DNA from 2 places in the Kosakonia oryzae genome. Region 1 is predicted to be linked to the other one. Evidence: riboswitches for the same ligand, from Rfam matches in the RefSeq annotation. Region 1 holds a riboswitch; the other holds the start of a gene.
The links. A riboswitch is a leader RNA that binds a small molecule or an ion and turns the genes downstream of it on or off. The one in region 1 is predicted to bind cobalamin.
Positions count from the first base shown of each region.

Region 2: it holds a riboswitch for cobalamin, as region 1 does, so the genes downstream of both, btuB (TonB-dependent vitamin B12 receptor BtuB) here and AWR26_RS09265 (cobyrinate a,c-diamide synthase) in region 1, are expected to answer to the same signal.

Region 1 covers NZ_CP014007.2:1,947,637-1,963,646, reverse strand. Annotated here, with positions in the region: gene AWR26_RS09345 (cobyric acid synthase) at 1-1,372, opposite strand, end outside; gene AWR26_RS09340 (energy-coupling factor ABC transporter ATP-binding protein) at 1,369-2,184, opposite strand; gene AWR26_RS09335 (energy-coupling factor ABC transporter transmembrane protein) at 2,194-2,874, opposite strand; gene AWR26_RS09330 (energy-coupling factor ABC transporter substrate-binding protein) at 2,858-3,139, opposite strand; gene cbiM (cobalt ECF transporter S component CbiM) at 3,141-3,875, opposite strand; gene AWR26_RS09320 (cobalt-factor II C(20)-methyltransferase) at 3,872-4,582, opposite strand; gene cbiK (sirohydrochlorin cobaltochelatase) at 4,579-5,373, opposite strand; gene AWR26_RS09310 (cobalt-precorrin-6A reductase) at 5,384-6,169, opposite strand; gene AWR26_RS09305 (precorrin-3B C(17)-methyltransferase) at 6,166-6,891, opposite strand; gene cbiG (cobalt-precorrin 5A hydrolase) at 6,891-7,946, opposite strand; gene AWR26_RS09295 (cobalt-precorrin-4 methyltransferase) at 7,927-8,700, opposite strand; gene AWR26_RS09290 (decarboxylating cobalt-precorrin-6B (C(15))-methyltransferase) at 8,693-9,262, opposite strand; gene AWR26_RS09285 (cobalt-precorrin-7 (C(5))-methyltransferase) at 9,252-9,857, opposite strand; gene cbiD (cobalt-precorrin-5B (C(1))-methyltransferase CbiD) at 9,851-10,987, opposite strand; gene AWR26_RS09275 (cobalt-precorrin-8 methylmutase) at 10,984-11,616, opposite strand; gene cbiB (adenosylcobinamide-phosphate synthase CbiB) at 11,628-12,584, opposite strand; gene AWR26_RS09265 (cobyrinate a,c-diamide synthase) at 12,581-13,960, opposite strand; cobalamin riboswitch at 14,061-14,242, opposite strand; gene AWR26_RS09260 (GHMP family kinase ATP-binding protein) at 14,627-15,493, shown strand; gene AWR26_RS09255 (DUF496 family protein) at 15,525-15,860, opposite strand.
Region 2 covers NZ_CP014007.2:5,242,081-5,258,090, forward strand. Annotated here, with positions in the region: gene ilvG (acetolactate synthase 2 catalytic subunit) at 1-1,543, opposite strand, end outside; gene ilvX (peptide IlvX) at 1,546-1,596, opposite strand; gene ilvL (ilv operon leader peptide) at 1,683-1,781, opposite strand; gene AWR26_RS24830 (YifB family Mg chelatase-like AAA ATPase) at 2,101-3,621, shown strand; gene AWR26_RS24835 (DUF413 domain-containing protein) at 3,647-3,985, opposite strand; gene hdfR (HTH-type transcriptional regulator HdfR) at 4,092-4,925, shown strand; tRNA gene AWR26_RS24845 (tRNA-Trp) at 5,019-5,094, opposite strand; tRNA gene AWR26_RS24850 (tRNA-Asp) at 5,103-5,179, opposite strand; rRNA gene rrf (5S ribosomal RNA) at 5,236-5,351, opposite strand; rRNA gene AWR26_RS24860 (23S ribosomal RNA) at 5,446-8,347, opposite strand; tRNA gene AWR26_RS24865 (tRNA-Ala) at 8,526-8,601, opposite strand; tRNA gene AWR26_RS24870 (tRNA-Ile) at 8,704-8,780, opposite strand; rRNA gene AWR26_RS24875 (16S ribosomal RNA) at 8,854-10,393, opposite strand; gene murI (glutamate racemase) at 10,752-11,603, opposite strand; gene btuB (TonB-dependent vitamin B12 receptor BtuB) at 11,548-13,398, opposite strand; cobalamin riboswitch at 13,464-13,632, opposite strand; gene trmA (tRNA (uridine(54)-C5)-methyltransferase TrmA) at 13,750-14,850, shown strand; gene AWR26_RS24895 (YijD family membrane protein) at 14,888-15,253, opposite strand; gene fabR (HTH-type transcriptional repressor FabR) at 15,253-15,906, opposite strand.

The sequences.
Region 1 (16,010 bases):
CACGCAGGCCGTTCAGCAACGCGCGGGTAAACGCATCGCTGTCGAACAGGCCGTGCAGATAAGTGCCAAACACCAGGCCGTCATCGCTGACCGCACCATCCGCCACACGCTGTCCGTTTTTCTCTAACCACAGCGCCGGGCGGCAACCGCTTTGCAACGTTGTTTCGCCCATATGGATCTCATATCCGCGCAGTGCCAGCCCGGCGCAGTTTGCCAGCCAGCCGGGCAGTGTCTCCTGCAAACGGGCCTCAACAAGCGTGGTGGTTTTATCCTGTGCGAAATGGGTCACGGTATTGAGCAGCCCCAGCCCCGGCTGAGTACCCAGCCCGGATTCCACCTCGTCGACGATCGTCTCGCCAAGCATCTGGTAACCACCGCAAACGCCGATCGTCGGTACGCCCGCGCGATGCCCGGCCAGCAGCGCCTTCGCCAGCCCGCTTTCGCGTAACCATTGGAGATCACTGAGAGTATTTTTACTGCCCGGTAAAATCACCAGATCCGCGCCCTGCAATGCATCGGGCGAGCGCACGTAGTGCACGCGCACATCCGGCTGCGCCGCCAGCGCGTTAAAATCGGTGAAGTTGGAAATATGCGGAAGCTGCACTACCGCAATATCCAGCGCCCGCTCGCTGGTGCTCAGGTATTTGCCACGTTGCAGCGCCACGCCGTCTTCATCTTCGAGATCGACCTCCAGCCACGGCATCACACCGATCACCGGAACGCCCGTCAGTTCTTCAATCTGTTTTATGCCCGGCGTCAGTAGCGCAACGTCGCCGCGGAATTTATTGATGATCACCCCTTTTACTCGCCAGCGTTCATGCGGCTGGAGCAGCGCCAGCGTGCCGTAAATGGCCGCAAAAACGCCGCCGCGATCGATATCCGCCACCAGGATAACCGGGCAGGCTGCCATCTCCGCCATGCCCATATTGACGATATCCCGATCGCGCAGGTTGATCTCCGCCGGGCTTCCTGCCCCTTCCAGCACCAGCGCGTCGTACTCCTGCGCCAGGCTTTGCCAGACACCCATAATCTGCGCCCGCAGGCGCGGTTTGTAGTCGTGATAACTGACGGCATCCATGTCGGTCGCCACTTTGCCCATCAACACCACCTGCGCTTTACGGTCGCTGGTAGGTTTAAGCAGTACCGGGTTCATACGCACATCCGGCACGATACCCGCCGCTTCCGCCTGGAATATTTGCGCGCGCCCCATCTCCTGGCCATCCGGCGTGATACCAGAATTGAGCGCCATATTCTGCGATTTAAAGGGGGCAGTTTTCAGCCCATCCTGATAAAAAATGCGGCACAGTCCGGCCACCAGCACACTTTTACCGACGTCTGAGGCGGTGCCCTGCAACATAATCGCCAGCGTCATGACGCCTCCTTAACCCGCATCGCCCGCATGCGGGCATAAAATTCATCTTCACTTTTACACAGCGGCAAACCCAGCTCGCTGTGCAGTTTTACCAGCCACGGCTGCGTCAGACCGGCTTTCTCAACCAGCGAACGGTGGGCAAACACCTCGCCGGGCGTTCCCTGCGTCAGGCATTCGCCATGATGCAGCACATAGACTGCATCACAAATTTCATAAATTAAATCAATATCGTGGCTGGAGATCACCACATGATTCCCCTGCGCGACAATACGGCGGATGATCGCCATCATCTGCGCGCGCCCGGCGGGATCAAGACCCGCAGTGGGCTCATCCAGCAGCAGATATTTTGCCTGCATCACCAGCGCGCCAGCGATAGCGACACGCTTTTTCTGCCCGTGGCTCAGGCACTGGATTGGCTGCTGACGGAAAGATTGCGCATCCACCAGCGTCAGGGCGTCATCGACGCGGCGCGCGATCTCCGCTTCCTCCACGCCAATGTTGCGCAGGCTAAAGGCGATGTCGCTGTCGATATCGGTATAGAAGATCTGCTGATCCGGGTCCTGAAATACAGTAGTCACTTGCTGGCGCAGCGCCAGCAGCCCGCGCTTGCTGTAATCGAGCGGTTTTCCCTGCCACAGCACCGCCCCTTTTTGCGGGCGCAGGATACCGCTCAGGTTCATAAATAGCGTCGATTTACCGCAGCCGTTCGCGCCGATCAGCCCGGTCACCGGCTGGCGGGAAAAATCGAGCGTCAGCCCTTGCAGCGTCGGCACATCCTGGTAGCTGAACCACAGATTTTCACATGCCAGCATGCCTTGTCCCTACAGGTGAAAATCACCCTGATAAAGTTTGATATCCAGCGTGGTTACCAGCGCTTTGTAGCGCAATAGCACGCGGGTAAATAACAGGCTCACCAGCATCGCCAACGAACGGTAGCTCAGCGGCAAGGTGCGATAACCAAAGCGCAGTGTCTGCGCACGATGAAGCGCCGCCGCCTCTTCGAGCAGGATAAAAATAAAGCGCCAGGTGAGCAGGATCTGTTCGGTCAGCAATCGCGGCACGCGCCCGCGTTTGAGCAAGACAATCAGTTGCGGAAAGGTCAGATTGAGCACCAACCAGAAGGTTGCCGCCAGCGCGGCGAGACTGCGCCATAACGTGCTGTTGGCTGATGCCAGCCCCTGCGGCGTTACGCCGATCCAGACGCTGCCCAGATGCACACCATACAATAACTGCTGCGGCTCACGCGTCACGCTGAACAGAATCGTCACCACGCCAACCAGCAAAAAGCCCATCGGCAGAGCCATCCAGCGCAGCCAGCGCCAGAGCGAGACGCGCAGCAGCCAGCAGGTGAACATCGCCAGCGCCACCAGCAACACGCCCTGCCCGAACGGCGGCAGAGAAAAGGCCAGCACCATCATCAATAACCAGAACAGGAATTTACGCTCCGGCGCCACGTGAAACCAGCGGCTCTGGTAGCTCAGCCGATCAAGACCGTTTGCGATCACGCTGCCTGCCTTTCATATAACCGAGGATGTAGAAAATGACCGCTGCGCCAATCGAGCCTTGCAGGGTAAAAAGCAGGCTTTCAACTTCGCCGCTCGCTGGTTCATACAGCGGCTGGAACCACGGCTGGTAATGGGGTGCAATCGCCAGGATCTGGCTTTCCGCCTGGTTATCGGAACCCGCATATTCACCGCCGTGATTGATAAAGAACGGCAGCACCATCAGGGCGATCACCATCGCCAGCAGAATCAGGGTCTTTTTCATCTTAATGCTCCCTTATGGGGATCAACTGTCGTTTGGTGAGCTGATCGTAAATCATCACCGTCAGCAACCCTTCCGCGATGGCAATCGGAATTTGCGTCAGGCAAAAAATGCCCATAAATTTCACGATCGAGCCGGTTGCCCCAGTTTGTGGATCCGGGAATGCCACGCCCAGTTGCACCGAAGTAATAAAGTAGGTCGCCAGATCCGCCAGCATGGCGCAGAGAAACACCGCCACATCGCGGCGGAAACCCGCCCGGCAGGCCAGTTTCCACACCATATAGCCGACAACGGGACCAATGACCGCCATCGACATGCCGTTGGCTCCAAGCGTGGTCAGCCCGCCGTGCGCCAGCAACAGCGCCTGAAACAGCAGCACAATCGCGCCAAGAATCGCCACCACGCCGGGGCCAAACAAAATTACCGCCAGCCCGACGCCGGTCGGGTGCGAACAGCTTCCGGTCACCGACGGAATTTTCAGCGCCGACAGGACAAAAATAAACGCGCCGCACAACGCCAGCAGCACTTTCTGATTGGTATCGTCCGCCACAATACGACCCAGGCGCACCAGCCCATACCCCAGGCACGGCAGAAACAACATCCACCACGCCAGCGCCCACATCGGCGGCAAAAAGCCCTCCATAATATGCATGGCGAAGGCCTCCTGCGGCACCATCATCAGCAGCAGCGCCGCGGCAAGCCCGCTGCAGGACAACTGTTTCAGTTGTTGCGTTTTCATCTTCTCTCCCACTGTTTATTCACCAGAATGGTCGAAAAATAGGGCAGCGGCTGGTCATCGCCAACCTCGCTAAGCTGCCGCCAGCACTGCTCGCCGGGCAGAGTGGCTTCCGCCATCATCAGGGAATGTTCCAGCAGCCCCGCTTGCGCCAGCAACGCTTTGATACGGGCAAAACGGCCATAGACTTTCATCAACACCAGACTGTCGTGTTGCTGCAATGCCTGGCGGATTTCATCTTCCGGCGCGGTGCAGGACACCACGCCCAGCGACTGTTGCTCCATCGCCAGTGGCACCTGCGCACGCGCGGCAATGGCGGCAAACGACGTGACGCCTGGTACAATCTCCAGCCACTGCGGCTGGCCAAGCCGTTGCAGCAGGAATACCCAGGTGCTGAACAACATTGCATCACCGAGGGTAATAAACCCCACCTGTTTACCGGCCTGGACTTCCGCTGCCAGCGCAGCGGCGACGTCGTCCCACACCGCCTCTTTTTCCGCGCTGTCAGCACTCATGGGAAAGTGGCAGCAGCGTACTTCGGTCTGCGCACCGAGGTACTCGCGCACAATGGAAAGCGCCAGGCTGTCGCCGCCTTTGCGCCCGGCCGGGGCATACAGCACATCGAGCGTCCCAAGAATGCGCGCGCCGCGCACGGTGATCAGATCGGTAGCACCTGGGCCGGTACTCAGCGCGTAGAGTTTGCCGCTCATGCTGCGGCCTCCATTGCCTGTGCCAGCGCCTGATGCAGATGCTGGACGAACATCGCACGCACATCGGCATTCTCGCCTAAGCCCTGTAACCACGGCGTCGCGGCAATACCGACGCGCTCAAACTGCGTCTTCCACGAATCATCGTCATCGGACGCCATGTCGTTGATCGCATGGTCGCCTGCCACCAGCATCAGCGGCATCAGGTGCACCGCTTTCACCCCTTCATGACGCAGGCCGTCGATCAGCAGATCGATTTCCGGGTAGCTCTCCACCGCGCCAACCCGCGCCGGAAAACGGTACGCTGCCATCATATGGTCGAGGCAGGCATAAGCGGCAAAAGCGTGATGGCTGGCGCCGTGGCCCATAAACACCACGCGCTCATCGGCCGCGACCTGCGGCATCTGCCGGGAGAGCGCCTGCATCAGATGCAGATAATCGTCGTGGCTGCTGAGCAGCGGCGCGCCAATCACCAGCCGTTTGAACAGCGGGCGCAGCGTCTGGACTTCACGAACGATTTTTTCGTATTCGTCGCCGTTGATAATGTGCAGCGACTGGATCGCCACATCCTGATACCCCTGCTCTGCCAGCTTTTGCAGCGCCTCCAGCGGCGTGTCGATATGCAGGTTGTCGCGCTGTTTGAGCTTGCGAATGATCATCCCGGAGGTAAAAGCGCGAAACAGCGCACGATCCGGGCAGCTCGCCGCCAGATCGCGCTCGCAGGCGACGATGTTCTTTTCACAGGTGTCGCGATAGCTGGTGCCAAAGCTCACCACCAGAAGGGCTTTCTTCATTCTGTTCTCCTCACTGTGCCGCCAGCCAGCGTTGCAAGCGTCCGGCAAAGTCATCCTGACTGTTGAGTAACTCATCGCCCACGACCTGCGGTTGCGGCCGGGCAATCACAATGCACGGGATGCCAGCATCCAGCGCAGGTTGTACTTTTTCCAGATAACCGCCTTCCGCGCCGGAGGCTTTGGTAATCATCACCTCAACGCGGTACTGGCGATAAAACGCGGCGTTAAATTCAGCGCTAAACGGGCCGCACAGCGCGAAGATCTCTCCCACGCCAAAACCCAGTTCTGCACACTGCGCCAGCACATCCGCCACGGGCAGCACCCGCGCCAGCAGCGTTTTCCCCGGCAATCCGTCGCGCCAGCGCGCCAGATCTTTGCTGCCGGTGGTCAGCAAGATGCGATCACCCAGGTTACGGGCTTTGTCGCAGGCTTCCTCCAGCGTGGAAACATTGAACAGCAGCGAATGTTGCAGCTCCGGCTGTTGTTCCGGGCGCTGATAACGGCTCAGCAATACCTGCGCCGCGTTGCAGGCGTGGGCAATATTGCGGCTGACCACGTCGGCGTAAGGGTGCGAGGCATCAATCACCCAGCGCGTACCGTTCTGTTTGAGCCAGCTAACCATCTCGCCCATCTCCAGCCGCCCGCAGCGCACCTGGCCGCGAATGTTGCCTGCCAGCTGCGCGCCGGTCGGCGTGGCAACCGACAGCGTGTAACGCACTCCGGCTTCATCCAGTTGCTGGCAAATCAGCCGCGCATCGCTGGTACCGCCAATCACCAGCACCTCGCCTGCCGTCACAGGGTGTAACCTCGTGGGGTAATCATCAGACCGTTTTGCACATAGGTGGCGCGGTTACCGACAATCACCAGGCTGGTCATATCGACGGGTGCAAAATCCATCTCGCCGAGCGTGGTCAGCCATTTTTCCTCTTTCTTGCGCCCGGCGGATTTCACCACGCCCACCGGCGTATTGGCGCTTTTGCTCGCCGCCAGCAGTTCGAATGCTCGCGCCAGATGCCCTTCGCGGCCACGGCTGCGGGGGTTGTAGAAGCAGATAACGAAATCCGCCTCGCCCGCCGCGACAATGCGTTTTTCGATAACCGGCCACGGCGTCATCAGATCGCTCAGGCTGATATGGCAGAAGTCGTGCATCAAAGGTGCGCCCAGCAGCGCAGCGGCGGCGATGCTGGCGGTCATGCCCGGCACCAGCCGCACCTCCACATCCAGTTGTTGCTTGTTGACCAGTTCGAGTACCAGCCCTGCCATGCCATAAATTCCGGCGTCGCCGCTGCTGACCAGCGCCACGTTATGCCCGGCCTGCGCCAGCTCAATTGCCGCCTGGCAGCGCTCAATCTCTTTGCACATACCGGTTTTGATCACCTGCTTATCGCCGGTGAAGGCTTTAACAAGGTGCGTGTAGGTTTTGTAACCCACCACAATTTCCGCTGCCTGTAGCGCGTCGATGGCCTCCATGGTCATCATTGCCTGTGAGCCGGGGCCAATCCCGATTACCGTTAACATCAGTGCGAAACTCCCAAAGTAATTGTCACGCCCTGCTCCCGCAGGGTCTCACCAACCAGTTGCCCCTGGCTCATCAGCCAGGCTGCCGGCCCGGAAACACTCCCCACGCCCGCGGTCTGCCGGACAAAGTCCGAGGCCGGAAAGCGATGCTCGTGCTCACGCAGCGCCTGCGCGGTAAAAATTTCAAACGGCACCCGCAAGCTTTCCGCCAGTTGCAGTAACCCTTTCTCATCCTGCTTTAAGCTGATGCTGCCAATCGCCCGCAGCGCCAGCGGATCGAAGGCCTGCGCCTGCAACTGGCGTTGCAGTAACGCCGACAGCAAGGCAAACGGCGTATCGCGCCGACAGCCAATGCCCGCGACCACGCGCTTTGGCACCAGCTTGAACACCGGCACGGGCAGCGCAGGCAGTTGCGCCCGGAGGGAGACGCAGACCAGCCCGTCCATTTCCGGCAGAGCGTCAAGGCGCGTGACGGGGATAAAACCTCGCGTGTCGCAGCGTGCCACTTCCGCACGCAGCGCCTCTTCACACCACAGGCCGATGCGTTTACCGCTGACCAGCATGTGGTTGATGGTTTTTACCGCCGCGCGAAAATCGTCCATCCGCGCATCAAGCTGACAGGCCAGCGTGTCCAGCGCCGCCAGTTCGTTTACATCGGTCGCCGTGGTAATCACCGGATCGGCATCCAGTACGCCCGCCAGATAACGCGTCAGCGCATTCCCGCCGCCATAGTGGCCGGAAAGCAGACTGATCGCATGCTGGCCGCGTTCGTCAATGACGATCACCGCCGGATCGAGAAATTTGTCGTTGACCAGTGGGGCAATCGCCCGAACGGCAATGCCCGTTGCGCCGATAAATACCACCGCCGGGTAGTGGCAAAAGGCCTCGCGCAGGGTCTGCGCAAAGCTGCCTGCAAAGGGCTGAAAGCCGTCGGTGAGCAGCTTCTCGCTGGTAAAACAGGTCATCGGCAGCGCCGCTTTCAGACGGTTCGCCAGCGCCACGCCGCCCGGCGTCAGGCAGAACAGTGCAATCGATTCAGGCTTTACGGTATTCATGGCTGAAATCCGCCGCATACAGCCGCGAGTAGTGGTACTCCTCGCCAAGAAATGCGCCAACGAGAATCAGCGCAGTTTTACGGATGCCGGCTTCACGCACTTTGTCGCCGATATCGGCCAGCGTGCCGCGTACCGTCTGGCTCTGTGGCCATGTGGCTTTGTAGATCACCGCCACCGGCGTGGTCTGCGGATAGCCGCCTTCAATTAAGCGCTCCGCCACGCGGTGGATGCGCTGCACGGAAAGGTAGATCGCCATCGATGTCTGATGGCTGGCGAAGGATTCAAGCTGCTCGCGCTCCGGCACCGGCGTACGCCCTTCCAGGCGGGTAATGATCAGGCTCTGCGACACTTCCGGTACGGTGTACTCAACGCCCAATTCTGCCGCTGCGCCGAGAAACGCGCTGACGCCCGGCACGACCTGCCAGCGGATGCCGCGCCGGGTCAGTTCCTCACCCTGCTCGCGCACCGAGCCGTAAAGCGAAACATCGCCGGTTTGCAGACGCACCACGACTTTCCCGGCTTTCACTCCGGCTTCCATCAGGTCGATAATTTGCTCAAGATGCAGTTCGGCGCTGTCATGGCATGCCGCATCAGCGCAGGCATACTCCAGCAGCTCGGTGTTAATGAGCGATCCGGCGTAAATCACCACCTGAGCCTGTTGCAACAGCCGGTAGCCTTTCAGGGTGATCAGTTCGCGATCGCCCGGCCCGGCGCCGACAAACCAGACCGTTTGTGCATCAGCGTTATCAGGCATGCTGCTTCTCCTTTTCGCAGGAAATCAAAAAGACAGGATTATTCGCTTTGAAGTAATGACCGCTGCCCAACCCGGTGAGCAGAGAGACCTGGAGCTGCTGGCAATCCAGCGCAGCAACCCGCAGGGTATGCAGGTGTGAGAGCGCGCTGTTAAGGTTCTCCTGCAAAATAAAGGTCATCACCAGCCGTCCGCCGGGGTGAAGCTGCGCCAGCGACCAGTCAATCAATTGCGCCAGGTTGCCGCCGCTGCCGCCGATAAACACCGCATCGGCGAGCCGCTCGACAAAGAGCGGCGCAACGCCGGTGACGATGGCAATATTGCGACAGCCAAAGCGCAGGCAGTTATCTTCCAGCAGGCTCAGCGCCGCCGGATTACGCTCGATGGCGGTGACCTGCAAGCCAGGGTGCGCCAGCGCTGCTTCAATGCTGACGCTGCCGGTACCCGCGCCGATATCGATCAAGTGCTGCGCGCAATGCAACTCCAGCTTCGACAGCGCCAGCGCGCGCACCGCCTCTTTGGTCATCGGCACCTTTTCACCACGGATAAACAGCTCATCTTTCATTGAGGATCACCACCACATTCATCGCATATTCGTCCTGTACTTCCGCTGGACGCAGCCGGTGGATGCGCTCATCGTCCAGGCCTAAGTTTTCACCGATCACCAGCCAGCGCTTTTCCGCGCCGCGCGCCAGCAATGCCTCTGCAATCGCTTTTGGCCCACACTTTGCGTCAGTGACCATCGCCACTTTGTGGGCGCGGGCTAACGCGTCGAAATCCACTGCCCGCCCGTGGCTGCTGGTGAGCCAGATGTCATTCATATCGATGCCCGTACGCGCGCAGAGATACTGCACGGCGCTGATACCGGGAATAATGCGCAACTGCCCGATACCGAAATGCGCCACCAGCCGGCTGCCGATGCCGTAAAACAGCGGATCGCCGGAAGCCAGCACTACCACGCGCCGCTGCTGTTGTTGCTCAAGCCACGCCAGCAGGCCGGGAATGTCGGCATCCAGTACGCGGACGTCACCGCGAAAATCGGCAAACTGCGCCAGGTGGCGTTTGCCGCCGACCAGCACGTCGGCCTGTGCCACGGCCTCCAGCGCCTGCGGCGTCATCAACGCGAGGTTCCCCGGCCCCATGCCGGCAATGGTCAACATTTCAGATCTCCGGCAATCTCTTCAACCGGGCGATTCGCGCCCAGCACTTTGTTATCAAAAGAGAACAGCACCGCATCACACTGCGGCGGGTTTTGCGTGAAACGCAGCATCTGCGCAATGCGCAGGCAGATCCGCTGCGCCAGATGCGTGTAAAGATGGCTGAACCCGGCAGCATCGATGTACTCCATTGCCGCTTCGGTGGTGTCGCAGTCGCTGACCTTCAGCAGCAGATCATGCGGCGCGCCGAGCAGCGCCAGGTGTGCGACCAGTGTCTCCATCCGCGCATCCGCGATATGGCTGTGGGTATGAAAAATACCGGCGGCGATTTTCACCAGCTTGCCGGGATGGCCGACCAGCACGATCTGCCGGTAGCCCAGACGTACCGCCTCTTCAATCATGTAGCCAACGAAGTTGCTCATCGTCACGACCAGCTCGCCGGAGACGCCAAGCTGCTCACGCACGAAGCGTTCGCCGTGGTTGCCCGGGACGAGGATAACCCGTTCCATTCCGCCCGCGCGTTTTAGCTCCAGCTCCAGCGACAGCGAGCGTTTCCAGCTCTCTTCCGACATTGGCGTCACGATACCGGTGGTACCGATAATCGAAATACCGCCAAGAATGCCAAGCCTGCCGTTGTAGGTTTTCTTCGCCCGCTCTTCGCCTTCCGGGGCGAAAATTTCCACCTGCGCGCCGCGCGTGGGGCCAATCACTTCGCGGACAGCGGCTTCGATGGTCTGGCGCGGCGTGCGGTTGATCGCCGCTTCCCCCACAGCGAGACCAATACCTTTGCGGGTGACGGTGCCCACGCCTTCACCGCCGCGCAGAACAATCTGGTCATCCTCGGTGAGCGTGACGCGGGCAAAGATCAGCATGCCGTGGGTGGCATCCACATCATCGCCGCCGTCTTTGCGAATGGCGGCAATCGCCTGCTGGCCTTCAATGTGCGGCGATTCCACATTCAGATGCAGGGTGACGCCGGAGGGGGTAACAATCGAGACCTGGTGAATAATGTGCTGGCGCAGCACCATCAACGCCGCGACTTTTGCCGCTGCGGTGGCGCAAGAGCCGGTGGTATAGCCTTTGCGCAGGGCTTTACCGTTGTGCCACACCGGATCGTCGAAGGCCTGGCTCATTGCGCCGCCTGCAAGTGATAGAGCAGCGCATTAATAATTGCCGCCGCCACATTGCTGCCGCCCTTGCGACCATGCGCGGCAATGGCGGGCAAACCGCTCTCTACCAGTGCCGCTTTCGATTCCGCAGCGCCAACAAAACCGACCGGCACGCCAACCACGCCGCTGACCGGCACCTTGTGTTCCAGCAGGCGGAACAGGGCCGTGGGCGCATTGCCGAAAACAAAGATTTTCTCTTCCGCTTCCGTCAGCGCGAGATCGACCGCCGCCATCGAACGGGTGATACCCTCCTCTTTGGCTTTTCGCACCACGCGCGGATCGGAGATGTAGCAACGCACTTCGCCGCCGAACTCCGCCAGCAACCGCTTATTAATGCCGGAAAGCGCCATTGTGGTGTCGGTATAAAGGGTGCAGCCTTGCGTTATCGCCCCGCACAGGCGTTGCAGCGCATCACTGGAAAACCACAAAATATCGAGCCAGTCGAAATCAGCGGTGGTGTGGATGACCCGTTTGGTTACCGCTTCATGCAGCGGGCTGGCAAAACGAAAATCGGGGCGGGTTTGCTGGATAATCTCGCCGATAATGACAAAACTTTTGGCTTCAATCGCCTGCGGTTGTTGCAAATAATCCATCGTCTTCATCCTTATGCGCCCGCGAGGGCAAGGTGTATCAGCGCAAACAGTGCCAGCGCCAGCGTGGCGGCAAGCCACATCATGCGAATGGTGCGGGGAATGTCATCCGGCGTGATGGCGCGGAGCTCATCGCCAATCCACGGTTTTTCGACCCGCTGGCCGAAGTAGTCATTTGGCCCGCCAAGCCGCACGCCAAGCGCCCCGGCCACGGTACCTTCCGGCCAGGCGCAGTTGGGGCTGCTGTGGTTGCGCCGATCGCGAAAACCGATACGCAGCGCATTGCCCGCGTCATTACCTGTGAGCCAGGCCGCCATACTGAGTAACAGCCAACTCAGACGCGCCGGGATAAAGTTGGCGACATCATCCAACCGCGCGCTGACCATGCCGATCGCGCGGTATTTTTCATGCTTGTAGCCCACCATCGAATCGAGGGTATTGACCGCTTTGTAGGCCATAGCCAGCGGCGCGCCGCCGAGCAGTAAAAAGAACAGCGGCGCGATAACGCCATCGACGGTGTTTTCCGCGACGGTCTCCACTACCGCGCGGGTGATTTGCGGCGGCTGGAGCTGCGCGGTATCGCGACCGACAATCCACGACAGCTTTTCGCGGCTTTCGGCAAGCGAACCGAAGCGCAGCGCCTGCTCCACTTCCCGCGCCATATCCGCAAGACAACGTGTGGCAAGTAGGGTGTAAATCATCCACACCTCTACGCACCAGCCGAACCACGGATGGATTATCTGCGCTAGCGCGAGCACACCCCAGGCAACGCTCCAGGTGATGCCCACCACCAGCAGCCACATCACACCGCCGCCGATGCGCAGCGCGGTATCGCTGCGGCACACTCGCCGGACGGCGCTTTGCACCAGGTTAATCAGTGCGCCGATCCAGCGCACCGGATGCGGCCAGTACGGCGGGTCGCCAAGTAAGCGATCGAGCAGAAATGCGACACACCAGGCCAGCAGCGTCATGACGCCCTCCTTGCGGCTGCAAACCAGTGTTCCAGCATCGTTGGACGCTGGGCGAAATGCAGGTGTAAATAGCTGGCAAAGGTATTGCCCACCTGCCAGCCGCCCTGCCAGCGCTTCAGCACTTCGCCATCGCGCGTTTTATGGCACGCCAGCACGGCATCGACGCGCGGAGTGAAATCGGAATAGTGAAACTCGTGGCCGCGCAGGGTTTCCCCTGCGCCAGCGAGTAAGGTCTGCTGCGTTGCGCGGGCTTCGCAGTAGCCAAAGCGGGTGAGCTGACTGCCCATCCGGCTGTGACCAGGGATGGCGCCGACCATCGGCCACTCCTCGCCTGCGGCATCCAACAACGTATCGCCGAGATACATCAGGCCGCCGCACTCGGCATAAATCGCCACGCCACGCCGGTGCGCGGCGAGAATGGCATCCCGCATTGGCAGGTTTGCCGACAGCGCGCGCGCGTGCAACTCAGGATAGCCGCCGCCCAGCCACAGCATCTGGCAGGTGGGCAATTCATGGTCATGCAGCGGGCTAAAACGCACGATGCGCACGCCAGCGTGTTCAAGCAGTTGCAGGTTATCGGCGTAGTAAAAGTTGAAGGCTTCGTCATCGGCCAGCGCCAGCGTTAACCCTACGCCCGCCTCTGGCGCGGGCATGGCAGGAAACTCCCCCTGCGGCAACGCGGTTGTCTGGCTCAGGGCAAGTAAGCGGTCAATATCAAGCGTCTGTTCCAGGCGTGCGGCAAACTCCTGCCATGGCTGCGCGTTAACGACCGACTCGCGGGCAGTGACCAGACCAAGATGACGTTCCGGCAGCGCCACGCCGGGAGCAACGGGAACATATCCCAGCACCGGCAAATCGCAGTAATGTTCAATGGCGTGTTTCAGCAGTTGAAAATGGCTGTCGCTGTTTACCCGGTTGACGATCGCGCCGGCAATGCGCAACTGCGGGTCAAAGTGCTGAAAACCCATCACCGTGGCGGCAATGGAGGTGGATACCGCTTTGCCATCAACCAGCAGGATCACCGGAAGCGCAAGCTGTTTTGCCAGCGCCGCGCTGCTGCAATAATTGGGGTCGGTGCCGTAGCCATCGTAAAGCCCCATCACGCCCTCAATAACAGCGACATCGGCGGCGGTGAAATGCTGGCGAAACAGCGCATTTAACACAGGCGGCGAGATCATAAAGCTGTCGAGATTGCGGGAAGCCACGCCGGTAACGGCGCTGTGCCAGGCGGTGTCGAGGTAATCCGGCCCCACTTTGAAGGGTTGCACGCGTAGACCGCGACGTTGCAGCACGGTGAGCAGCCCAAGCGTGACGGTGGTTTTCCCACAGCCGCTGCCGGTTCCGGCAAGGAGAAAGGCGCTGCGTCTGTCTGACATTCCTGTAACCCCGTAGCGGGCAGGAAGAACGGAGCCAGGATGCGTGTTGACCCGGTCTTTCGACCGCACGCTACTGAGCAACCCACTTCCCACCGAAGTTGTTGATAATGTCCATCAGGCCGGTCTTCTGGCTTAGCGTCATCCTCACCCGTCCTTCCCGATCTTACGATCAGTGGCGATTACGGGGTCGTCAGCATTACAGCAGCGGGGGCTGCGGGGGATTTACACCCCCTTCCCAGCCGCAAAATACATTTGCGGCAAACCTGACAGATTTTTAATCACGGTACGTCATTACTACCCTGATTTTTCCCTGACGTACTATATCGCAGCAGGGAAATAAAAACGGGTTCAGTTTATCTTTGAGAAAATAATAATTTGTTGCGCTATGACAATTTATTGCTCACCCTTTTCATCCACTTCCAGGATATTAAGGCTTCAGAGGGTTCTCAAGCGCATCCGGAATAACAAAATATTGCTAACGGAAATTTAATCGCCTCATAATTTGCAATATTTTGCAGACGAAATGCCTGCGACATCAGTTGCCAGGGCTGGCGAAATACATTGCAGAAATAACGGAACGGCGAGAAATCTACATTGCGCGAAATTCTGGCGTTCGCGAGGTCGAAGTGACACTATCCGGACTTTAATTATAAAGGGAGTTACAGCGTGGCGTTGGCGCACTGTCCCGCATCGTGCGGTGAAATAATCCAGGGCTGGATCCTGGGAGGTGAAAAACTGGTCTCCTGTCCGGTGGACTGGTACAGCAGTGTCGAAGTTACCCACGGCAAACCTCGGTTGGATGAACGACCACTGGTGCGTCGTATGGTTAACCAACTCCTGGCGCACTGGCAGCTACCAGCCACACTGACGCATGCATTACGCATCGAGTGCCGCTCTACCATTCCACTGGCCAAAGGCATGGCCAGCAGCACTGCGGATATTGCCGCCGCCGCCGTGGCAACGGCCCGTCATCTTGAGCAACCGCTGGACGAGAAAACCCTGGCGCAACTGTGCGTGGCACTGGAACCGACCGACAGTACGATCTTTTCGCGCCTGACGCTGTTCGATCACAATACCGCTGCAACGCAGATTACCTGCGGCGGTTTGCCGGAGTGTGACGTGCTGCTGCTTGAAAGTCCGCTAACCCTGACCACTGCCGCTTATCATCGTCTGCCACGCCAGCAGGCGCTGCTGGAAAATGCCCATACACTGGATAATGCATGGCGCCTGTTGCAGCAGGCCTGCGTGGAAAATGATGCCGCGCGGCTGGGAGAAGCCGCGACGTTAAGCGCGATTGCCAGCCAGGCGCTGCTGCCAAAACCGGCGTTTCCCGCCCTGCTCAAGCTGGTGGAGCGCTGCGATCTGTATGGACTGAATGTTGCCCACAGCGGAAGTGTGGTCGGGCTGTTGCTTAATAGCCAACGCCATGATGTGGAAAGCGTTCGTCGGGAGTTGAAAGAGACCGGGTTGACGGCGCATTGGCCGCAAAACTATCTGCTGAAAATGGTGGCAGGGGGCGTGCTGGAAGGGTGAGAGGCGCGCCTCTCACCACTCGCTGGAAGCGTTATTCCGCTTTTGGCTCAATCGGCTTCAGTTCGCCCATAGTTTTGAGTTTTTTAGAGATTTCGCGGCGCTCTTTCGACAGTTCAGCGTTTTTGATGATGTAATCATCCACGCGATCTTCGTAGTCGGTCTTCATGCTGGCGATAATGCCCTGGATCGCTTCCACGCTCATACCCGGTTTAATGTAGTCGCTCAGGTTGTCCAGCAGCAGCACGCGCTTCTGGTTATCACGGATCTTCTTCTCCACGTCCTGGATTTCACGCTGCAATTTATTTTTGCGGCGGAACAGACGCACAAACTCCAGAACATCCTGGAATGAAGGCTTACTTGTTTCCATTTTTACACCCCTGATAATGTGAGATTCGGATTCGTTAAAGCAACCACCTTAGAGGCAAACCTACCCAATGTGGTCGCATAAGACAATGATTTTTCCTGGTGGCTATCATAACCGCAAATGTAGCTGAATCGAAACAACCCAACAACGCCA
Region 2 (16,010 bases), 2.1 Mb from region 1:
AGCTCGAAAGCATGGTGTCAAGTGCCGCTTCAACCTGGTCTTTACGGGTGATGTGCTGGCCCGGAATGCCAAAGGCGCTGGCCAGCGTGAGGAAATCGGGGTTATCAGTCAGGGTAGTTTCGCTATAACGCTCGTTAAAGAACAACTGCTGCCATTGTCGAACCATTCCTAAACGCTGGTTGTCCAGCAATACCATCTTCAGCGGTAACTGTTTGCGTTTTACGGTGCCCAGTTCCTGCACATTCATCATGAAGGAACCGTCACCGGAGATACAGATCACCGTATCCTCCGGGCGGGCGACCTGCGCGCCAACGGCAGCGGGCAGACCAAACCCCATCGTGCCTAAGCCGCTTGAGGTAATGAAATTTTCCGGACGATCAAATTCAAGGTGTTGCGCAGCCCACATCTGGTGCTGCCCGACATCGGTCGTCACCACGCTGTTCGCTGGTTTGCGTTCTGAGAGTTGCTTTAACAGCAGCGGCGCATAAATCGCCTCGCCGGGATGGTCATAACGCCAGGCGTGCTCGCGGCGTAAGTCTGCGGCATATTGTCGCCACGCATCAATGGACAGCGCCTGTTGCAACGCCGGGAGCAATGCATTCAAATCCCCCTGCAACGCGACATGCGCCTGACGCAGCTTACTCATTTCCGCCGGATCGATATCCATATGAATCACTTTTGCATGCGGCGCAAAGGTATTCAGCTTGCCGGTCACGCGATCGTCGAACCGCGCGCCAACAGCAACCAGCAAATCGCACTCCTGAACCGCAAAGTTCGCCGCTTTAGTACCATGCATCCCCAACATACCGAGGTAATAAGCATATTCTGGCGCCACTGTGCCCAGGCCTTTCAGCGTACAAACTACCGGCATCTGTGTTGCAGCCAGAAACTCACGCAGAGCAGGAACCGCCAGTGCCATGCCAACGCCGCCGCCAACATATAACATCGGTTTTTTAGCCTGCGCCAGCATCTGGCGGGCCTGATCAACCTGCGCCTGCGGGAAGGAGATTACGTCATCAACGGTGGCGAAATAGGGCTCAAGATCGCCACTCGCCAGTTGGATGTCTTTAGGAATATCAACCAGAACCGGGCCAGGGCGACCAGAACTGGCGACATGGAAAGCTTCAGCCATTACGCGCGGCAGCTCTTCCAGGGATTCAACCAGAAAGCTGTGTTTGGTGCAGGCCAGCGACAAGCCCAACACATCCACTTCCTGAAAAGCGTCGGTACCCATCAGCGGAGCCGCAACCTGGCCCGTAATCGCCACCACCGGAACCGAATCTAACAACGCATCGGCAAGGCCAGTAATCAGATTGGTAGCGCCCGGACCGGATGTCGCAATGCATACGCCTGTTTTACCCGTTGCACGGGCATAGCCAATAGCAGCCATCGCAGCGCCCTGCTCGTGCCGGCACAGTAGGTGTTCCACGCCGCCGTCATACAATGCATCGTAAACCGGCATGATTGCGCCACCCGGATAGCCAAAAACCGTATCCACTTTCTGTGCCCGCAACGCATGTACTACCCACTGTGCCCCATTCATAGTCAGTTCCCCGCCGTATATCGGGAGAAACAGAATTTTGTGCTACAACTCATTCTCTGCTCCTCGTTTATATTTTTAAGTCATAAAAAAACCCCCGGACCTTTCGGTGCGGGGGTCTTAGTTCGTTAAGGCTTGTTTTTTAAGCCTTTCCTCGTCCAAGTGCAGCCCCGCACGGTGGGATAATAATCACCACCACGCTAATCACGACCAGGCTAATCACTCGTAGAAGGGCTTTCATGTTTGTTCGTTCTTGCTTCATGTTCGAAGGAATACCTAAAGAGGTAACACAGATTTCCGACAAGACACAAGAAAAATTTATGACCACTTTAGTGCCCTCGCTCACAAGAAAGAAAAAACTCATTGTTTTATATAACAAAAAAGGCTCGTGAAAATATTTCACTAGTTTCCCAACAAAATCAATATTGCGGGCGTTCTTCCAGCGCAATGAAAATAGTGTGAACTTGCAGCAAATTACCGGAAACTTTCACGTAAATGCGCAATATCGATAATGATCGGTAAAATCGAAGAACAGATAATGGCCATGGCAAGGAGGAACTATGGCATTGTCAGTCATTTATACCCGGGCGGCTCTTGGCGTTACTGCGCCATTGGTGACGGTCGAAGTGCACATCAGCAACGGACTTCCAGGGCTGACCATTGTCGGATTACCAGAGACGACCGTCAAAGAGGCACGCGATCGGGTACGCAGCGCGATCATCAATAGTGGTTATGAATTCCCGGCCAAGCGGATTACGATCAATCTCGCACCGGCCGATCTCCCAAAGGAAGGAGGACGATACGATTTACCCATTGCTATTGCGCTTCTGGCGGCCTCAGAGCAACTAACAGCACCCATGCTGAGTGACTACGAGTTTGTTGGTGAACTAGCCCTTACAGGCGCATTGCGTGGAGTCTCCGGCGCTATCTCTTGTGTCATGGAAGCAGTGAAAGCCAGGCGTCGCATCATCATTGCTCAGGAAAATGAAGCGGAGGCCAGCCTCGCTGAAACAGAAGATTGCCGCATAGCTGCCCATTTGCAGGAGGTATGTGCTTTTCTGGAAGGAAAACACGCCCTCTCACCTCCATCCCCCTTTGAGGGCGTCCAGGAGAGGCACAACGAGGATCTGAGCGATGTAATTGGACAGCAGCAAGGGAAGCGCGCTTTAGAAATCACTGCGGCAGGCGGACATAATTTATTGTTGATAGGGCCGCCAGGCACCGGAAAAACCATGCTGGCCAGTAGACTGGGAGGATTATTACCGCCGCTTAATAATCAGGAAGCCCTGGAAAGCGCAGCAGTGATGAGTGTATTCAACAGCAATAGCCTCATTCGCCATTGGCGACGAAGGCCATTCAGAACGCCTCATCACAGCGCTTCCCTGGCGGCAATGGTTGGGGGAGGTTCATTACCAGGTCCCGGCGAGATTTCGCTGGCGCACAACGGCGTGCTGTTTCTGGATGAACTACCTGAGTTTGAGCGACGCGTACTGGATGCTCTGCGCGAACCGCTGGAGTCAGGCCAAATTCATATTTCACGGACAAGAGCAAAAATCACTTATCCTGCGCGCTTTCAGTTGATTGCGGCCATGAATCCCAGCCCAACCGGGCACTATCAGGGTAACCATAATCGCAGCACGCCTGAACAGACACTGCGGTATCTGGGAAAGTTATCGGGCCCTTTTCTCGACCGGTTTGATCTCTCGCTGGAAATACCGCTACCCGCTGCCGGGTTAATGAGTCAACCCCAGCAGAAAGGTGAATGCAGTGAGGCCGTGCGATCACGCGTTATTCAGGCTCATGCTCGTCAGCATCAACGGCAGAAGAAGCTCAACGCCCGGCTGGAAAGCAGCGAAACAAAACAGTTCTGCTTGCTTGCAAAAGAGGATGGGGAGTGGCTGGAAGAGACGTTAACACGTCTGGGTTTCTCCATACGGGCCTGGCAACGTCTGCTGAAGGTAGCAAGAACTATTGCTGATCTGGAACAGCAGGAGGAAATCCAGCGAACGCACCTGCAGGAAGCACTAAGTTATCGCGCAATCGACAGGTTACTCATTCATCTGCAAAATATGCTGACGTAAAAAAAGGGGCCGTAGCCCCTTTCTCTTAATCGTCAGACTCGGTGTAATCTTCCGTACCTTCCATCTGCGGTTTACCACCCGACAAGGTGTGAAAACGCTTCGGTCGCTTAATGCGGGCCATATACTTAAGCCAGACACGTTCTGCTTCCGTGTTGGGTTCACGTTCTCCACGGCAGACTGCGACAAACTGCGTTTCTTCTTCGGTCACTGGTTCACGTTTCCCAAGCTCCAGCTCGTTAAACGCATAGCCGTGACGCTCAAGCAGTTGAGCCTCTTTGATGGTGAAATCACCGTGGCGCGAGAACCCGCGTGGATAATTTTTATTGTCGAAAAAACGATTCGTCGTCGTAAAGCTTTCCGCCATCCTGCACGCTCCTAATTCTTTGGCCGAGCTATTTATGGCGCGGAGTATTAGTTACGCTTGACAGAGTGTAAAACAAAACATTTAAATCATTACGACAAATATTTTTGTGGAGAAAACCGTGGATACGGAATTACTAAAAACTTTCCTGGAAGTAAGCAGGACTCGTCACTTCGGCCGGGCGGCTGAATCACTCTATCTGACACAGTCTGCGGTGAGTTTTCGTATTCGCCAGTTGGAGAACCAGCTTGGGGTTAATCTCTTTACTCGTCACCGTAATAATATCCGTCTGACGGCGGCTGGAGAGAAACTTCTGCCTTATGCCGAGACACTTATGAGTACGTGGCAGGCTGCGCGGAAAGAGGTTGCACATACTTCGCGGCATCACCAATTTTCTATCGGTGCCAGTGCGTCATTGTGGGAATGTATGCTCAGTGACTGGCTAAGCAGACTCTATGATCTGCAGGGAAATCTGCAATTCGAAGCACGCATTGCACAACGTCAGTCATTAGTGAAACAGTTACATGAGCGGCAGCTGGATCTGCTGATTACCACCGAAACACCGAAAATGGATGAATTCAGCAGCCAACTATTAGGGCATTTTACGCTCGCGCTCTATTCTGCTGAACCGGGTAAAAATAAAGCGGAACTGAACTACTTGCGATTGGAGTGGGGGGCAGATTTTCAGCAGCATGAAGCAGAGTTGATCGCCAGTGACGATGTACCCACATTAACGACCAGCTCTGCGGAAGTCGCGCATCGACAGTTGCCACAGCTAAATGGTTGTACCTGGCTACCGGTGTTGTGGGCAGAACAAAAAAACGGCTTACATTTGGTAGCAGATACCGCAACCCTTTCTCGTCCGCTTTACGCTATTTGGCTGCAGAATAGTGACAAACAGAACCAGATCAAAGATCTTTTAAAGATCAAAGTGATTGACTGAAATATGAGGCAAGGATGCCAGCCGGCATCTTTTGTATGAAAGGCCTTGAAAAAAAACCAAAAAAAATCCTTAGCAAACGCTAAGGATTATTTCTGGCAGGGGCGGAGGGACTCGAACCCCCAACACCCGGTTTTGGAGACCGGTGCTCTACCAATTGAACTACGCCCCTAATTAGGGTGGCGGAACGGACGGGACTCGAACCCGCGACCCCCTGCGTGACAGGCAGGTATTCTAACCGACTGAACTACCGCTCCACCGAATTTCTTTACAACCACCGGTTTGTTGCCCGGTCTGACTTGCTTAATTTGGTGCCTGGCAGTTCCCTACTCTCGCATGGGGAGACCCCACACTACCATCGGCGCTACGGCGTTTCACTTCTGAGTTCGGCATGGGGTCAGGTGGGACCACCGCGCTAGTGCCGCCAGGCAAATTCTGTTCACCGCCATGCCCTCACGGCACACCGGTTTAATCTGTATCACGCTGAAAATCTTCTCTCACGCCAAAACATCTTCGGCGTTGTAAGGTTAAGCCTCACGGTTCATTAGTACCGGTTAGCTCAACGCATCGCTGCGCTTACACACCCGGCCTATCAACGTCGTCGTCTTCAACGTTCCTTCAGGAGACTCGAAGTCTCAGGGAGAACTCATCTCGGGGCAAGTTTCGTGCTTAGATGCTTTCAGCACTTATCTCTTCCGCATTTAGCTACCGGGCAGTGCCATTGGCATGACAACCCGAACACCAGTGATGCGTCCACTCCGGTCCTCTCGTACTAGGAGCAGCCCCCCTCAGTTCTCCAGCGCCCACGGCAGATAGGGACCGAACTGTCTCACGACGTTCTAAACCCAGCTCGCGTACCACTTTAAATGGCGAACAGCCATACCCTTGGGACCTACTTCAGCCCCAGGATGTGATGAGCCGACATCGAGGTGCCAAACACCGCCGTCGATATGAACTCTTGGGCGGTATCAGCCTGTTATCCCCGGAGTACCTTTTATCCGTTGAGCGATGGCCCTTCCATTCAGAACCACCGGATCACTATGACCTGCTTTCGCACCTGCTCGCGCCGTCACGCTCGCAGTCAAGCCAGCTTATGCCATTGCACTAACCTCCTGATGTCCGACCAGGATTAGCTGACCTTCGTGCTCCTCCGTTACGCTTTAGGAGGAGACCGCCCCAGTCAAACTACCCACCAGACACTGTCCGCAACCCGGTTCACGGGTCAACGTTAGAACATCAAACATTAAAGGGTGGTATTTCAAGGCTGGCTCCACGCAGACTGGCGTCCACGCTTCAAAGCCTCCCACCTATCCTACACATCAAGGCTCAATGTTCAGTGTCAAGCTATAGTAAAGGTTCACGGGGTCTTTCCGTCTTGCCGCGGGTACACTGCATCTTCACAGCGAGTTCAATTTCACTGAGTCTCGGGTGGAGACAGCCTGGCCATCATTACGCCATTCGTGCAGGTCGGAACTTACCCGACAAGGAATTTCGCTACCTTAGGACCGTTATAGTTACGGCCGCCGTTTACCGGGGCTTCGATCAGGAGCTTCTCCTTACGGATAACCCCATCAATTAACCTTCCGGCACCGGGCAGGCGTCACACCGTATACGTCCACTTTCGTGTTTGCACAGTGCTGTGTTTTTAATAAACAGTTGCAGCCAGCTGGTATCTTCGACTGATTTCAGCTCCACGAGCAAGTCGCTTCACCTACCTATCAGCGTGCCTTCTCCCGAAGTTACGGCACCATTTTGCCTAGTTCCTTCACCCGAGTTCTCTCAAGCGCCTTGGTATTCTCTACCTGACCACCTGTGTCGGTTTGGGGTACGATTTCGTGTTACCTGGAGCTTAGAGGCTTTTCCTGGAAGCAGGGCATTTGTTGCTTCAGCACCGTGGTGCCTCGTCATCACGCCTCAGTGTTAAAGCACTCCGGATTTGCCTGGAGCACACACCTTCACGCTTAAACCGGGACAACCGTCGCCCGGCCAACATAGCCTTCTCCGTCCCCCTTCGCAGTAACACCAAGTACAGGAATATTAACCTGTTTCCCATCGACTACGCCTTTCGGCCTCGCCTTAGGGGTCGACTCACCCTGCCCCGATTAACGTTGGACAGGAACCCTTGGTCTTCCGGCGAGCGGGCTTTTCACCCGCTTTATCGTTACTTATGTCAGCATTCGCACTTCTGATACCTCCAGCAACCCTCACAGGCCACCTTCGCAGGCTTACAGAACGCTCCCCTACCCAACAACACATCAGTGTCGCTGCCGCAGCTTCGGTGCATGGTTTAGCCCCGTTACATCTTCCGCGCAGGCCGACTCGACCAGTGAGCTATTACGCTTTCTTTAAATGATGGCTGCTTCTAAGCCAACATCCTGGCTGTCTGGGCCTTCCCACATCGTTTCCCACTTAACCATGACTTTGGGACCTTAGCTGGCGGTCTGGGTTGTTTCCCTCTTCACGACGGACGTTAGCACCCGCCGTGTGTCTCCCGTGATAACATTCTCCGGTATTCGTAGTTTGCATCGGGTTGGTAAGCCGGGATGGCCCCCTAGCCGAAACAGTGCTCTACCCCCGGAGATGAATTCACGAGGCGCTACCTAAATAGCTTTCGGGGAGAACCAGCTATCTCCCGGTTTGATTGGCCTTTCACCCCCAGCCACAGGTCATCCGCTAATTTTTCAACATTAGTCGGTTCGGTCCTCCAGTTAGTGTTACCCAACCTTCAACCTGCCCATGGCTAGATCACCGGGTTTCGGGTCTATACCCTGCAACTTAACGCCCAGTTAAGACTCGGTTTCCCTGCGGCTCCCCTATACGGTTAACCTTGCTACAGAATATAAGTCGCTGACCATTATACAAAAGGTACGCAGTCACACCCGAAGGTGCTCCCACTGCTTGTACGTACACGGTTTCAGGTTCTTTTTCACTCCCCTCGCCGGGGTTCTTTTCGCCTTTCCCTCACGGTACTGGTTCACTATCGGTCAGTCAGGAGTATTTAGCCTTGGAGGATGGTCCCCCCATATTCAGACAGGATACCACGTGTCCCGCCCTACTCATCGAGCTCACAGCCTGTGCGTTTTCGTGTACGGGGCTGTCACCCTGTATCGCGCGACTTTCCGGACGCTTCCACTAACACACAAGCTGATTCAGGCTCTGGGCTCCTCCCCGTTCGCTCGCCGCTACTGGGGGAATCTCGGTTGATTTCTTTTCCTCGGGGTACTTAGATGTTTCAGTTCCCCGGTTCGCCTCACAGCACTATGGATTCATGCTGTGATGATGCACCGTAGTGCACCGGGTTTCCCCATTCGGACATCGCCGGGTCAAGGGTTCATATCACCTCGCCGGCGCTTTTCGCAGATTAGCACGTCCTTCATCGCCTCTGACTGCCAGGGCATCCACCGTGTACGCTTAGTCGCTTAACCTCACAACCGAAGATGTTTCTTCCGATTCATCATCGCATTGCGAAAATTTGAGAGACTCACGAACAACTTGCGTTGTTCAGTGTTTCAATTTTCAGCTTGATCCAGATTTTTAAAGAGCAAAACTTCGCAGCACACACAGAATGTGTACTCTGAAGTTTTCTTGGTTGTGCAGTAATGATGGTGGAGCTATGCGGGATCGAACCGCAGACCTCCTGCGTGCAAAGCAGGCGCTCTCCCAGCTGAGCTATAGCCCCATCGTGGTCTCTGTAACCTTAATTACTTCAGAGACAAGGCGCGAAATGACGAAGCATATCTGAGTATGTGAGTCATTTTGCAACACAGTATCCGGAGCAATTTGGTAGGCCTGAGTGGACTTGAACCACCGACCTCACCCTTATCAGGGGTGCGCTCTAACCACCTGAGCTACAAGCCTGCAGAGATTTTCTTACTGCTGTTTTTTCATCAGACAATCTGTGTGAGCACTTCAGGGAAGGGTTCTTTTAAGGTAAGGAGGTGATCCAACCGCAGGTTCCCCTACGGTTACCTTGTTACGACTTCACCCCAGTCATGAATCACAAAGTGGTAAGCGCCCTCCCGAAGGTTAAGCTACCTACTTCTTTTGCAACCCACTCCCATGGTGTGACGGGCGGTGTGTACAAGGCCCGGGAACGTATTCACCGTGACATTCTGATTCACGATTACTAGCGATTCCGACTTCATGGAGTCGAGTTGCAGACTCCAATCCGGACTACGACGCACTTTATGAGGTCCGCTTGCTCTCGCGAGGTCGCTTCTCTTTGTATGCGCCATTGTAGCACGTGTGTAGCCCTGGTCGTAAGGGCCATGATGACTTGACGTCATCCCCACCTTCCTCCAGTTTATCACTGGCAGTCTCCTTTGAGTTCCCGGCCGGACCGCTGGCAACAAAGGATAAGGGTTGCGCTCGTTGCGGGACTTAACCCAACATTTCACAACACGAGCTGACGACAGCCATGCAGCACCTGTCTCACAGTTCCCGAAGGCACCCCGGCATCTCTGCCAGGTTCTGTGGATGTCAAGACCAGGTAAGGTTCTTCGCGTTGCATCGAATTAAACCACATGCTCCACCGCTTGTGCGGGCCCCCGTCAATTCATTTGAGTTTTAACCTTGCGGCCGTACTCCCCAGGCGGTCGATTTAACGCGTTAGCTCCGGAAGCCACGCCTCAAGGGCACAACCTCCAAATCGACATCGTTTACGGCGTGGACTACCAGGGTATCTAATCCTGTTTGCTCCCCACGCTTTCGCACCTGAGCGTCAGTCTTCGTCCAGGAGGCCGCCTTCGCCACCGGTATTCCTCCAGATCTCTACGCATTTCACCGCTACACCTGGAATTCTACCTCCCTCTACGAGACTCCAGCCTGCCAGTTTCGAATGCAGTTCCCAGGTTGAGCCCGGGGATTTCACATCCGACTTGACAGACCGCCTGCGTGCGCTTTACGCCCAGTAATTCCGATTAACGCTTGCACCCTCCGTATTACCGCGGCTGCTGGCACGGAGTTAGCCGGTGCTTCTTCTGCGGGTAACGTCAATCGGCACGGTTATTAACCGTACCGCCTTCCTCCCCGCTGAAAGTGCTTTACAACCCGAAGGCCTTCTTCACACACGCGGCATGGCTGCATCAGGCTTGCGCCCATTGTGCAATATTCCCCACTGCTGCCTCCCGTAGGAGTCTGGACCGTGTCTCAGTTCCAGTGTGGCTGGTCATCCTCTCAGACCAGCTAGGGATCGTCGCCTAGGTGGGCCATTACCCCGCCTACCAGCTAATCCCATCTGGGCACATCTGATGGCAAGAGGCCCGAAGGTCCCCCTCTTTGGTCTTGCGACGTTATGCGGTATTAGCTACCGTTTCCAGTAGTTATCCCCCTCCATCAGGCAGTTTCCCAGACATTACTCACCCGTCCGCCACTCGTCACCCGAGAGCAAGCTCTCTGTGCTACCGTTCGACTTGCATGTGTTAGGCCTGCCGCCAGCGTTCAATCTGAGCCATGATCAAACTCTTCAATTTAAAAGTTTGATGCTCAATGAATTAAACTTCGTAATGAATTACGTGTTCACTCGTTGAGACTTGGTATTCATTTTTGTCCGAAGACATTCAAGAATCCGCGTCACCTGAGTGCCCACACAGATTGTCTGATAAATTGTTAAAGAGCAGTGCCGCTGTGTTTTCGCTGCGGCGCGGGGTGTGCATATTACGCTTTCCCGCCGTGAAGTCAACTGATTATTTTCAGATTTCTTCACCTGACAGGCCGGTGTGTTTGCCGTTGTGCCGTGTCAGTGGAGGCGCATTATAGGGAGTTAATTCCGGCTGACAACCCCTAATTTGAAAAAAGTTTTCAACCGTCTCTTTTTTGTTCAAAGCTGCCCTAAAGAGCCAGTTTTTCGAGCGTTTTAAAGCCATAGCGCTGTAAAACGGGCAATAACTGTGCAGTTTCAGGCGTTAGCGCCATGCAGTACGCAATATTATCGCCAGCGGATTTTGCATCCGGCGCTTCATGCTCCAGCAACCAGGCGGTACGACGCGCAATGGCTGCACCGGAATCCACCAGCCGGGTGCCCTCTGGCAGCACTTGCAACAGTTCATCCTGCAGCAGCGGGAAGTGCGTACAACCCAGAACTACGGTATCGGGAGGCTCTTTCATGCGTAACCAGGGGCGCAAGATATGGCGCAGCTCTTCAAGCGGCACTTCCTTACCATGCAGTTTCGCTTCAGCCAGGACCACCAGCTCTGCCGACCCCAGCATCTCAATACGACACTCATTTGCGAAACGCGAAATCAGTTCATGCGTATAAGGACGTTTCACGGTGCCGCGCGTTGCCAGTAAACCTACAATGCCGTTTGCCGTTAAGCGCGCAGCCGGTTTGATGGCGGGCACAACGCCAACAACAGGAAAGCTGAATTTGTCACGTAATGCGGGAAGAGAGACGGTACTTGCGGTATTACAGGCAATAACAGCCAGTGCGAGGGGGTATTGCGCTTGAACAGCGGTAACAATCTCGACAACACGTTCAACGATAAACTCTTCGCTTTTCTCACCGTAGGGGAAAGCGACATTGTCGAAAGCGTAGATGTAATGGAGATCCGGCAGGAGATGCCGAATCTCATCATAGACGGATAACCCACCGACGCCGGAGTCAAACACCAGGACGGTGGGACGCGCGTCAGAAGGTGTAGCTGCCAGACAAGGTGTATTCCCGTCCTGCAGTTTGGTAGCCATAAGCTGTCTCGTACTCTTTATCGAACAAGTTAGCTATTTTACCACGAACTGTAAGGTGAGATGTCACTGGATATGAGGCAGATAGATCAACCGTACTATAACTCGGCAAAACACGTTGCTCAGGGTTATAAGTTGACGTGCGATTGTCATAGCGTTTACCGAAGTATTCCCACGCCAGATCCATATCTACATTGAAAATGGACCAGTCGAGCTGGTACTTAGCCTGGCGTTTTGCGCGGCGCGGCAGCACTTCGTTCGTTTCGTCATCACGCGGATCAATGTACTGCAAGGTCACACGATGCGAGAAGATGCCGGTATCGACACTTCCTGTCCACTCAACGCCTTTAATGGTCGCAGCGTTAATGTTGTAGTAAGCCGTATCGCTATAGGTGATCAGATTATCGATCTCATAACGGTACGCGGACAAACGCCAGTCAACCGGACCGGTTAATCCTTCCACACCCGCTTCCCACTGTTTTGACTCTTCCGGTTTCAGATCCGGGTTGGAAGCAATGCCAAAGCGCTTCGCGCCGTACTGCTGGCCAAGCGAAGGCGCCAGGAAACTCGTGCCGTAGGAGAGCGTCAGGCGGTAATTCTCCACAAACTCCCAGCCAGCAGCCGTTTGCCAGGTGCCGTGCCAGCCGAACGCATCATCTTTATCTTCGCGCCCGGAAGCCTCCAGCGTAACATCGCCAAACTGCTGCATGCCGTTCAGGTAGAGGCCGGTATTATCGCGATCGTAGCTGTCGCTTGTGCTTTGGTCAGATGAAACCAGACGCTCCTGCTTCCAGTCGACACCTGCGCCCAGCGAGCCTTTGCCCACCGCAATATTGTTACCCCACTGAATGTAACGCTGCTCCATATCATCCAGCGTAGTGCCATCGTTATAACGGCCATAGATGCTGCTGTAGTTGTAGTCTTTGCTTTTTTGATAGCTGGCCAGCAGTTGCGAAGAGTAGATCCCCTGGTTGAAATTCAGCCCGGTATCCCAGCCCTGAACATACAACTGGCGCTCATCAGCGCTGTAATCTGGCGAAAACGGCGCACTGCCCAGATCGTAATCCACATTATTGCTGAAGTTGTAGCCACGGAAGAAACCGTCAAAATGGTCATCAAACTTATGCTGTAAGCTGCCCCAGAACGTTTTATTGCGGTAGCCATCGCGATCTTCATCATGATCCCATGTCGAATCCGGCTGCACGTTGAAACCGCGCGTACTGGTATAAGAACCTGCGGCGGTCACCATCGTATCGCCAAAACGCTGGCGCAACGTGCCGTCATAGGTTTGATAACCTTTCGAGCCCATACTGGCGTTGACCTGGGATTTCTCGCTATCCGTCATCGTAATAACGTTGACCACGCCGCCAATCGCGCCGGAGCCATAAACCGCAGAGCGCGGCCCACGAATATACTCAACGCGCTGCACCAGCGAGAGCGGGATTTGATTGAGTTCGGGATCGTTCGAAATCCCTGAACGCGCCACCGGTACGCCATCAATCAGCAGCAGCAGATGTTTTGCTTCCGTACCGCGAACATAAACGGACGCTGTTTGTCCCAGCCCACCGTTTTGCGCGATATCCACGCCCGGTAAACGGCGCAGCACATCAATGAGCGAACGGGATTGCCAGCGATCGATATCCTCGCGCGTCACCACCTCGGTCGGCGCCAGCACGGTTTTAGCCGATTGTTGAAAACGATTTGCTGTCACCACCAAATTGTCTGAGCTGCTATCCTGCGCCCAGCCGGAAAATGCCGTGACGGAGAGCGCCGTCAGCAGCGAAGCTTTTTTAATCATTGTGAGAGCATCCACAAAATAAAAAGGATGCCGCAGGTTCCATCAATAGCACGCGATGATGTTACCAGATGCGACGTATTCCGGCAGGTCTTCGGGCTTGGAGGTACAACAAGACAGGACTTCCCACCACTGGCAGTGTCTGCTGTCTCACCTTAATCCTTACCGCTGCGCGTCAGCCCCAGATTCACACTGGATTCCCTTTTAACTCACAGGACCGGAACACGGATGCTACATTCGGTTACATATGGATGTCCAGACTGCTAAGTGAGTATTTCAAAAACATCCAGCGCTGGACATCCGGTGAGCAATCCCTACAATCGCCGCGTTATTCTTAATCACTCAGGAAGCATCATGACCCCCGAACACCTGCCGACAGAACAATACGAAGCTCAACTGGCCGAAAAAGTCGTGCGTCTGCAATCGTTGATGACACCCTTTTCTGCGCCGCTTCCGGAGGTGTTCCGCTCGCCGGTCAGCCATTACCGCATGCGCGCCGAGTTCCGGATTTGGCATGACGGGGACGATCTCTACCACATCATCTTCGATCAGCAGACAAAATCGCGTATCCGCGTCGACAGCTTCCCGGCGGCCAGCGAGCTGATTAACGTATTAATGAAGGTGATGATCGATGCCGTGCGCGGCAACCACACGCTGCGCCACAAGCTGTTCCAGATTGACTATCTGAGCACCATGAGTAATCAGGCGATTGTGACGCTGCTATATCACAAAAAACTGGATAACGAGTGGCATGAAGCTGCCACCCTATTGCGCGATGCGCTGCGGGCGCAAAACCTGAATGTGCAACTGATTGGCCGCGCTACAAAAACCAAAATCGAGCTCGATCAGGATTATGTCGATGAACGCCTGCCAGTCGGTGGCAGAGAGATGATCTACCGCCAGGTGGAAAACAGTTTTACCCAGCCTAACGCGGCAATGAATATTCAGATGCTGGAATGGGCACAGGATGTCACCCGCGACGCCAGCGGCGATTTGCTGGAACTGTATTGCGGTAACGGCAACTTCTCGCTGGCGCTGGCGCGCAATTTCAACCGCGTGCTGGCCACGGAGATCGCCAAACCTTCTGTCGCCGCCGCGCAGTACAACATCGCCGCCAACCATATTGATAATGTACAAATCATTCGTATGTCTGCGGAGGAATTCACTCAGGCGATGAATGGCGTACGCGCCTTTAACCGTTTGCAGGGGATCGATCTGAAAAGCTACCAGTGCGAAACGATCTTCGTCGATCCGCCGCGCAGCGGGCTGGATGCGGAAACTGAAAAAATGGTGCAGGCCTATCCGCGCATTCTGTACATCTCCTGCAACCCGGAAACGCTGTGCAAGAACCTCGAAACATTAAACCAGACGCATAACGTTTCGCGTCTGGCGCTATTTGATCAGTTCCCTTACACGCACCATATGGAGTGCGGCGTTCTGTTGACCAGAAAGTAAAATCTCTCATCCCTCTCCCGTAAAGGAGAGGGAAAAATCACTCCGATGCCTCGTGTTTACGGTTACGGCTGCGCAGGCGAAAACCAATCCAGAAGACCAGCACCACCGACAGCACGGCCGGCAGGAAGTTGGAGCCGATCACCGGGTATTCAGCGCGAACGACCGTACTGTACAGCAGCACGCCGAGAATAAAGCAGGCGGCGGCAAGGCCCGGCAGGCCAACTGGCATGGTGCGATTCTGGTAACGCTGATGCAGGCAATAGACCGTCAGCACCAGCGAAATAACCGGAAATAGAGAAAAGGGAACCACGGAACTGAATACAGCGGAAAATGCGCCGTTAATCGATAAGCCAGCAACCAGCGCCAGCAGCAACGTACCTTTATCTTGACCTGACTGTTTCATTACTCATCCTTTGCTTCACTCGTCGGTTGATGCGCCAGTTTTTCCTGCTCGCGGCGATACCAGTAATAGGCGCCTTTTGAAATCATCCGCAATTGTAGTACCAGCCGCTCTTCTAACTGCCGACGTTGTTCGGCGCTCACATCCAGCGCCTCTGCGCCAGCGTTAAACACGATCGTTACCATCGCCTCGGCTTGCGCCTCGGTAAAGGCGCGCGGCATATGGTTTTCGAGTTCGAGATAGTCGGCAAGTTCCGCGATAAAGTGCTGAATTTCGCGCGCGACCGCCGCGCGGAAAGCGGCTGACGTCCCGGAACGCTCACGCAGCAGTAGCTGAAATGCGTTGGGATTGTTGCCAATAAATTCCATAAAGGTGGAAACCGAGGTGCGGATCACGCTGCCGCCTTTGGCAATACGCTGGCGCGCCTGGCGCATCAACTGGCGCAGCATCAACCCGCTTTCGTCCACCATGGTCAGGCCGAGCTCATCAACATCACGAAAATGCCGGTAAAAGGACGTCGGCGCGATACCCGCCTCGCGGGCGACTTCCCGCAGGCTCAGGCTGGCAAAACTTCGCTCGGCGCTCAGTTGGCTAAATGCCGCTTCCACCAGCGAACGCCGGGTTCTCTCTTTTTGTTGCGCTCTTACACCCATCACTATGTTTGAATCCTTCCTGGGGCTTTCTGGCAATATACCAGAGAAAAATCCGATCTGATCGTACTGGATTGTGACCGATTATTTACACATCGTTTCTTCTTTTT